2 regions of the Alkalimarinus coralli genome follow, and region 1 is predicted to be linked to the other one. Evidence: riboswitches for the same ligand, from Rfam matches in the RefSeq annotation. Region 1 holds a riboswitch; the other holds the start of a gene.
What was found. A riboswitch is a leader RNA that binds a small molecule or an ion and turns the genes downstream of it on or off. The one in region 1 is predicted to bind cobalamin.
Positions count from the first base shown of each region.

Region 1 (4,619 bases):
TCTCAAAGCACCTGGACGCACTCTTGTTAGGGGAGATTCATGCCGTATCCATTGGCGTCAATATTGCGAATACCAGAAGGTGGCTGCTCGTGATCACTGCCTTCATGGTCGGCGCAACCGTTTCTGTCTGTGGCGCAATTGGCTTTATCGGGCTGGTAGTGCCTCATATTATACGGCTGTTAATTGGCCCCCATCATCGTTTTCTACTGCCCGCTTCCGCTATCGGAGGCGCGATTACACTGGTTGGGGCCGACCTATTACTACGTACAGCAGCCCCTGAAAAAGCCATCCCCCTTGGGGTGGCAACCGCCTCTTTAGGTGCACCTTTTTTCTTATTTATTTTGATAAAAAAACGCTGGGCCATGCAAATATAACAGGGAGGCTAACCTATGAAAGAACTCATTTTAAAGCACATGCAGAACCGCCAAAGCAGTTGGAGCCTGGGCTCATTAAGAGCGGGCCAATTTCACGGGCAAGCCGCTCACCAAGAACGAGAGGTGCCCGCACCATGAGTACACTGCTTAGTTGCTCAAACCTGGAATTCGCCTATGGAAAGCAGAACATCATCAAGGACGTCGCGTTAAGCTTCGATAAAAAGCAGTTTGTTGGCCTTATAGGCCCTAATGGAGCGGGCAAATCAACCTTGTTAACACTGCTGATGGGGTTAGTTTCCCCAACTCACGGGGAAATTACGCTCGCAGGCCGATCTCTTAACACCTACAAACCACGGGAGATAGCGCGCCATATCTCTCTGGTTCCTCAGGACACGTCGATTGACTGCGCGTTTAGCGTACAGGAGGTCGTAGCGATGGGGCGAAACCCTCACTTAGGCCCGTTTCAGTCTGAGCGCCAACAAGATCTTGAACTGATCCAAGCCGCCATGGAAAAAACGGATCTATTGCAGATGGCAGAGCGCAGGGTGGACCAGCTTTCAGGAGGGGAGCGGCAACGAGTGTTTATCGCTAGAGCTATCGCTCAACAAGCACCGATTCTGTTACTGGATGAGCCCACCGCAAATTTAGATCTTTGCCATCAGTTAGAGGTTTTGACATTAGTTAAGCAGTTAACCGAAAGCGGGCATACAGCCATTGCAGCAATTCACGATCTGGGGTTAGCATCACGATTTTGTGACCGGTTAATTTTGTTATCTCAAGGCGACGTCGTGGCAGACGGAACACCGACCCAAGTACTCACGAAAGATAACTTATACCGATACTTTTCCATCGAGGCACAGATAGAGCCATCTACTGAAGCAGGGGAAAGTGTGCGAGTAACGGCGCTAAGGCCGCGATACCGCAATAACTAATAGAAACCTTTGCACGACTACTGCGCTTACAAATACAGCGTTAAAGAATGACTCAAAATGCTCATTTATTGCTCATAAACTGCGCTTTTTCTTCATTTTTTGCCTTGTCTTTGCTTCGCTCGTAACGTCGTGCAAAGGTCTCTAACAGGGGCAAATAAATCATCCGGCAAATAAACCGGTAAACGAAATAAACTACTCAAGCAAAAACCTGAACAAAAAAAGCTGAGTCGAAGCAATGGCTTCCCCGTCTCGCATCGCGGGTACAAAACGCTCATGCTCGACGAACCTTAAAACGGAGTTATCCAGCAATGAGTAGCCACTACTTTCAATGACTTCAACATGGTTAACATGTCCGCTCTTATCGACCGACAGGCTGACCTTCACCCTTCCCTGCTGGTTACGCATAATCGCCCTGCGCGGATATTTCGGACTGTTATTAGACAACGGTTGCGCCCTTGCCAAAGTCCCTTTCTGCTTTGTTTCAACATCCACCAGTGAGTCCGCGGGCGGGGGATCAGGTTTGTTTTCAACTGCACCTGCATCCGAGGCCTGTGCTTTTATATCTTCTATAGGTTCATTGCCTGACTGAGTGCGGCTACCAACAACCGCTTCTGCTTTCGGGCTCTCAACTTCGTTGTTGTTAGGTTCTACAAAAGGATGAGGTGTGTTAATTGGCAACACCTTGCGACTCTTAACCGGGACGCTTTTGGGACGAGAAAATGTTGCCTGTGACGTTGTGTGCTCGCGATGGCTTAAGACGGGGCCAGGCTCGGTATGAGTAAGGGCAGCAGCACCATCCGTCGCTGACGGTAAAGGCAAGGCCTCGGCCTGCGCTATCTTTGGACTGGCCACTATCTTTGGACTGGCCACTATCTTTGGACTGGCCACTATCTTTGGACTGGCCATCTCCGGCGCCCGATTCGGCCCCGTTTTCGCCAGTTTCAACGATACCGTCTGGTGGCCCTCTGGCAAGCGAAGCTGTATCGATTGATGATACACGCTCCAGAACACCAATAGTAAGGCATGGAGCAATACGGCGAATAAAACCGAAACTGCATAGCGGCTCAACCGCTTCGGTACGCTAAAGCCACTATTATGAGTAAGTCGCTCCGACTTATCCGTATTATTTCGCCATGGACGAAACGCACCACTCTCCAGATAAGCAAAAGCACGCATTAAAGGGGCACGTGCGGCCAAGATGCATTGCTTCAAAAGAGACATTGGTTCAACCAAGCCAAAGAGATCACAGTTCCATCCTCGTGGAGTTGTGCGGTGTCTATCGCGTGAATACAGAGGTCTGACTTACCGTTCACATAAACGGCTCACAGTGGCGGGACCGTACCGGATTTTCACCGGTTTCCCTGTAGGTAAATTTGCAAGACGGGATTATAGGCGGTGGATATACGAAGGGCAATCCAACAAACCATACCCGTGCACATAAGAACAATATGTTATTCGTGCGAACGAACGAGCCATTTGTGAACGATTGCAAAATCCGGCTGATTTGCCAGTTACACTCCGTTACTTTTTGAAACTTTGTGCGATAATTAAAAACATAAGAACCCAACGTTTTATCTATTATCGTGTGAGGACGCAGCCATGAAAGCAGATACGTTTTTTAGAGCCGCATCAACTAAACAATCCACTAAAACAACCATGCTGTTAAGTACACTATTGGTTAGTACTCTCACCTTAAGCACGCCGTCATTGGCTGATGATGTAGAGAAACTACTAAGCAACGCCTACCCTGCTGAGGCGGCTATTTCTTTTATCAAACACGCAAGCGTCATACAGCCATCCGCTGATGATGAAGGCTCTGAGAAATTTATGGTGTTGGACTTTAAAATAGATCGTGAGGTATTGGTTGAACGGCAGCTTCAGGCAAGCATTCACTCGATATGTAATACCGTTCTCACCGACTACTCGCTAATCGAGCAGCTATCAAATAATGGCTACGATATGATTTCAGTATCATTTGATGCAAATGACCAATATGACTGTCTGTAACGGGCACCCGGCAGCCACTCACTGAATAGTAGGATAACAGCGGCTCGCTAATCAGCCACTCGCTCTTCAAAGCTCTCTAACAGGCGTTGCACTTCATCCAAGTCAAAAGCGTCGGTAGCCGCCTTCAGGTCTGCTGCAAACCGTTCAAGATTTGTTAGCCCCGCATCAATAGACGCCGAGTGTAATTCGTCAGCAAATAAACTTACTGCGGCAATATCTCCACTTCCGTTAACACGTTCCCACTGAGCAATGAACTGTTCCCGAATGGTTCGTCTCACATCCCGGTCATACGAAAGCGGTAAGTTCTCCTGCCGCCCTGACCTATTTTGACCGTTTGTAATATCGGCACCTTTAGAGCGGCTATCTTCAGCTTTTATATCGGCGTCCGGCGCCTCCCCACCAAGGTGCTCATTGCTGTCATTGAGCACCTCATGAGAAAGGAATGCGGCAATCCCCGAATACAGCTCACTGCCGCTTACCGGCTTTTTAAGGTAGCCATCAAACCCAGCATCCTGAATTTTTTTCTCATCTTTGCTCATAACCGATGCGGTTAGGGCAACCACGGGAATATCACGGGTCGCTGCGGCGTGCTTGAGTTTAGTTGTCGCTTCGTAGCCATCCATTACCGGCATTCGGATATCCATTAAAATCAGGTCAGGCATCCATTGCTGGGCAATGCTAATAGCTTGCTCGCCATTTTCCGCTTGCTTAACTTCAACAGGGGTCTTTTCCAGCAGGTCTATTACCAGCTGACGATTCAGTTCAATGTCGTCTGCCACAAGAATCTTAGCCGGTTTAAATCGATACCTGGATATATCAGGCGAACCTGCATCCACTAACTGGCTAGCGGCAGCGATATCTACATCGTAAATTTTAACCGTAAAGCATGACCCTTTGTCCACTTCGCTTTTGAGCGACAACTCTCCGCCCATCATTTCAACCAGCTTTTTACTAATCGCCAGCCCAAGGCCAGTGCCGCCATAATCTCGGGTGCTCTGCCCCGCTTGCTGTTCAAACGCTTTGAATATTCTCTCCTGCTGGTCATGTGGAATGCCGATGCCGGTATCTTCCACATCTATTGTCAGGGTGACCTTGCCAGCCTCTTGAGAGCGCTCAGCGCTGGCCCGCACACAAATTTTACCCTGATGAGTAAACTTGATGGCATTGCCAACCAGATTAAAAAGCACCTGCCGCAACCGGGTTTCATCCAACATCACGGCACGGGGAATACTCTCTGATAATTCAAGCGAAAACTGTAACTGCTTACTGTCTATTTTCGCAGCAAATATTTTCTGAAGCTCGCTAA
Region 1 covers NZ_CP096016.1:3,542,837-3,547,455, forward strand. Annotated here, with positions in the region: gene MY523_RS15840 (FecCD family ABC transporter permease) at 1-374, shown strand, start outside; gene MY523_RS21820 (hypothetical protein) at 390-512, shown strand; gene MY523_RS15845 (heme ABC transporter ATP-binding protein) at 509-1,306, shown strand; gene MY523_RS15850 (energy transducer TonB) at 1,499-2,527, opposite strand; adenosylcobalamin (AdoCbl) riboswitch at 2,545-2,687, opposite strand; gene MY523_RS15855 (hypothetical protein) at 2,906-3,313, shown strand; gene MY523_RS15860 (ATP-binding protein) at 3,361-4,619, opposite strand, start outside.

Region 2 (4,619 bases), 420 kb from region 1:
ACCTGCTGACACAACAGATCATCATTACCTTGCAATCGATCAACATCATCATCTGATAATGCCAGCAGCCACTGAGTAAGGGCTGGATGACTATTTAACCAAGATGGTTTTGGGGTAGAGAAAGGAGATATACGCCATATATTGGCATATTGGATGAGTATATGGTCAAGACGTTGGAAAGTAGCTCGCATACACCATGATAATAACCCCTAAACACAGAGGTCTAGCTTTTTATCACCCTCACCTTCAGAAAAAGGCAAGTCAGGCTCAGGTATCAAGTTCTTCTTGCAGGAACTTAACCACTCGGTTTCGGCCACCCTCTTTAGCTTTATAGAGAGCCTCATCAGCATAGTGCAGCATTTTTTCTGTCGAGGCAGAACTCAGGAGCTCATTACAAAACAGCCCCATACTGGCAGTTATTCTTAACATTGACCCGTCAGCCGTGAGAATTTTCATGCGCTCCAACTGCTCCCTGCAACGCTCTGCAAGCTGATAAGCACCCTCTGTATCTGTGCCCGGTAGAATAACCAAAAACTCTTCACCACCATAACGCCCAACATGATCATTCTGTCGAACACTGTTTTTCAGTGTCTTCGCTGTCTCAACCAGAACCTGATCACCGGCGGGATGTCCCCATGAGTCATTTATACGTTTAAAGTGATCTAAATCCACCAACAATATTGAGAACGACGCCCCATGCCTTCGACTTCGTTCATGCTCAAGACTAAGGCTAGACAGTACACTTCTTCGGTTGCTCAGGTGGGTGAGCGGATCAGTTAAACTTAATTGCCTGATTTCATCTTCTCGCTGCCGCCACCGGCTCAACACATGATAGGCAAAAACGGTAATAACAATAAGATGAGGTGCCGCAAAATAATACATTGTATATAGCCAAAAGTGACTGAGCGCCCCGTCTGCCTCCTGTAGGTTTTTAACCACCGGCGCGTAAGGCATATCGCCAAACGTAGAGCTATAGGAAACAACCCACTGCCCAATAACCGATATCGTAAACGCCAGTATCACCGCTCTGCGATTAAAAAGAATAAAACCCACTACCGGCGCGCCTGCCAGCACAACGCCGGTAGCCACAGACATAGTGCCAACGGCATAAGCACAATAGAGCAACGTAAAAGAAAAATACTGGGTTGCGATATATTCATGGAACTCGCTGTTGGGGAAACGCCTGCGCAGCAATAACACCAATACAAATAGCAGGATAGACAGCAGCAATATGCTGTTCAGGTAAATCTTGTGCTGATTCAAAAACGCAATGTTAACATAATTCTGGTTGGCCTCTGGAGCCAAAGGAGATAGCTGATAATAAGCCCATAAAAAATACTGCGTATGCACTGCCAGCGTTAAACCTAACAGCAAGGCAGCTCTCGTTCCGGCAGTCCACTCCAATGGATTACCGTATTTCTCCATCAATTTTCTGACTCTTAGCATTTTTCACTCCGAATACACTAAGCGTATCAGAAGATGCAAACCAGGCAAGAAAGAGTAGAGCGGCTTTAACACTATTTTGCAAACTTGTACCAGCTATCGACCAATTCACACCTAAGCCACATATGATTGCCTGCATCAAAGTGAAAATAGGTATGATGAGCGGTCATAGTTGTTTTTATATACTTCAAAATGGCTAAATACAGTTCATTCAATTGACAAATCGGCACTCTCTGTTAGCATTTGACAGTCATAGAGGTCTTGCTTCATGTTGTTACTCATGAGCAAGTTAAATGGGAAGTAGGTCCGCATAGCAACCGGCTATCGTAAAGCCTACACTGCCCCCGCAACGGTAGGTGGCGATATACGCCATGAGTCCGATACCAGCCCCTGGACATCACGCTGTAAGCGCACAAACCACACAGCCCTAAACAGCGCAGTGTGCTTTTATTTTCCTCATTTCAGTGCGGGTGAGCACGAAGGACAATTTCATCATGACAACTCAAGTTTCAAACACTCATGCAACAACCACTTCTGTAGCAGCCTCTAAACGCTCACAAATTTTAGCTGCCGCTATTCTCGGATTAACAATCGTATTCGCTGTTGGTTTACTGCCAATGGATGCTGCTCACAATGCAGCTCACGATACGCGTCATAGTGCTGCTTTCCCTTGCCACTAAGAAGGACTCTGGAAAAGACGCTAAACACCTAACGTTTATCTTAAATACCTTTTAGCATTCGAGAACTCTTATGTTTTTTAGAAATATTGTATTTGCTGCGGTAGCGGCAGGCCTGCTCGCGGGCATTATTCTTGGCACCCTGCAACACTTTCAAGTCACGCCTATTATTTTAGGGGCAGAAGTCTATGAAATAGCAGACGAACTCCCGTCTAGCACAGACATGGCAGCAGGCGAAGCAACGGCACATGATCACAGCAACCCGGCACACCATACGTCTGAAAACATCAGCGGCCATTTTGAGGCGCTCGAAAACAACTCAGACACCGCATCGAAACAGCATATTCAGGAACACTCTCACGACCCGGAGGCATGGGGCCCTGAAGACGGCGCAGAGAGAACATTTTTCACCTTTTTATCGAGCACACTGATGGCCATTGGTTTTTCATTGGTGGTTATTAGTGGCATGGCGCTTTCGGGCAAAACCAGCCCGGTCGCAGGCTTACTTTGGGGGCTTGCAGGGTATCTATCCTTTTTTGTCTCTCCATCGCTGGGGCTTCCACCAGAGATACCAGGCATGGAGGCCGCAGCACTTGAAGGCAGACAAAGCTGGTGGCTGTTGGCGGTAACCTTTACCTCCCTGGGTCTGGGCCTACTCGCGTTTGGCAAAGGTGCTTTACGCTGGGGTGGATTGCTGGTTATTGCCATCCCCCATATTCTGGGAGCTCCGCAGCCAGCGATGCACGGCTTTGCTCACCCGGATGCAAATGCAGTCGCAGCACTTGAGGCCCTTGTTGGTCAGTTTGTAATGGCAACAACGGTGGTAAACGGCGTATTCTGGGTTTGCCTGGGCCTTCTATCGGCCATCGCCATTAATACCTTGTTCAAACTACCTGACGAAGAGTCGACTGGCGCCGCTTAATTGCAGCGCCTTCCTGTGAGGTCTTGGCAAATGAAGTCATATCACTATCCATTTTGCGCCGTCGTAGGCCAGAGCGCTCTCAAGCAGGCGCTGCTTTTATCTGCGATAGACTCAAAGCTCGGTGGCGTGCTGATTAGTGGCCCGAGAGGAATGGGCAAGACCACACTGGCAAGAGGACTTGGCGAACTTTTAAGTGAGCACTCACTTACCAAATCAACCAAGCCATTTGTGACACTGCCTTTAGGCGCAACGGAAGAAAAACTCGTCGGCTCACTCGATATTGAACGCGTACTGGCGAATGGCGAAGTTGCCTTTTCACCTGGCCTTCTCTCCAGAGCCCATAACGGCATTCTCTACGTTGATGAGGTCAACCTACTACCCGATCATTTAGTCGATTTGTTGTTAGATGTTGCTGCCAGCGGCATCAACCATGTTGAGCGGGATGGCATTACCAAAGAGCATGAAAGTAAATTTGTATTGATCGGCACAATGAACCCCGACGAAGGTGAATTACGTCCTCAATTACAAGATAGGTTTGGGTTATTTGTTGATATAAATGAAAGACTTAACCCAAAACAGCGAGTTGAAGCAGTAAAGAAGCGCTTAGAATTTGATGACAACCCAGTCTCCTTTCTAGAGCGCCACGCCGAACAACAGCAAACGATTCACAATGAATTGGTATGCGCTCAGGCGTTGTTACCGGAGGTTGTTATCGGAGAGGCAGAACAGCTCGACATCGCTGAACGCTGCGAGGCATCAGGCGTCGAGGGACTGAGAGCAGATATTACCTTACAGCGAGCTGCCAAAGCCCAAGCGGCATGGCACGGAGAGGTGAAAGTCAGCACTCAGCATATCGATGAAGTTGAAGAGTTTGTGCTTGCCCATCGCCGTACGACAACACCGCCAAATGAACCTCAGCCTCCAAAACATAAAAACCACTCTCCCGATGATGCAGCAACACCTCCATCACAGGGAAGCCGTCCATATGCCGACCGTGGCTCTCGATTTAAACAACCTCGCTCCCAGGCTGGTTCCAACGGAGCCTCAGAAGAGCCGAGTAATAAAAAGCAGAATAACGAAGGACAGTGGGGTGCAATACAACCCAGTGCGATGGCAACTTCAGGCAAACGGGTTATCAATAAACCCAAGACCAGAGACCAGAAGAGGGTTAAATCCAACATTACACATGGCCAAAAAGGGTTCGGCAACGCAAAAGTAAGTGCCTATGCGTTAGGCCTGAGAAGCCAGACAAAAAAAGCACAACGAGTCGCTTGGGTGCCAACGCTGACTGATGGGCAAAATATTCAACGGCTTCGGGATTCCAATATTCGAGGTTCTGAGAAAGGCACACCTGCGAGACTCTCGACCTTACATTATCTAAAACCCCAGCAAAAACCGGGGCAGCTTAACCTGGTGCTTATCGACAGTTCAGCATCAACCGGCAGCCAGCAGTCACTGGGTAAAGCAAAAGGCGCTGTCTCGGAGTTGTCTCATCAGAGCTACCTCGAGCGTCAAGAACTGGCGATTATCGCGTTCGGCAACAACAAAGTGAGCACACTGCTTCACCCTCAGCGCGC
Region 2 covers NZ_CP096016.1:3,957,964-3,962,582, forward strand. Annotated here, with positions in the region: gene MY523_RS17755 (methyltransferase) at 1-191, opposite strand, end outside; gene MY523_RS17760 (GGDEF domain-containing protein) at 268-1,446, opposite strand; cobalamin riboswitch at 1,683-1,849, shown strand; gene MY523_RS17765 (CbtB domain-containing protein) at 1,938-2,123, shown strand; gene MY523_RS17770 (CbtA family protein) at 2,194-3,042, shown strand; gene MY523_RS17775 (AAA family ATPase) at 3,073-4,619, shown strand, end outside.
Region 2: it holds a riboswitch for cobalamin, as region 1 does, so the genes downstream of both, MY523_RS17765 (CbtB domain-containing protein) here and MY523_RS15850 (energy transducer TonB) in region 1, are expected to answer to the same signal.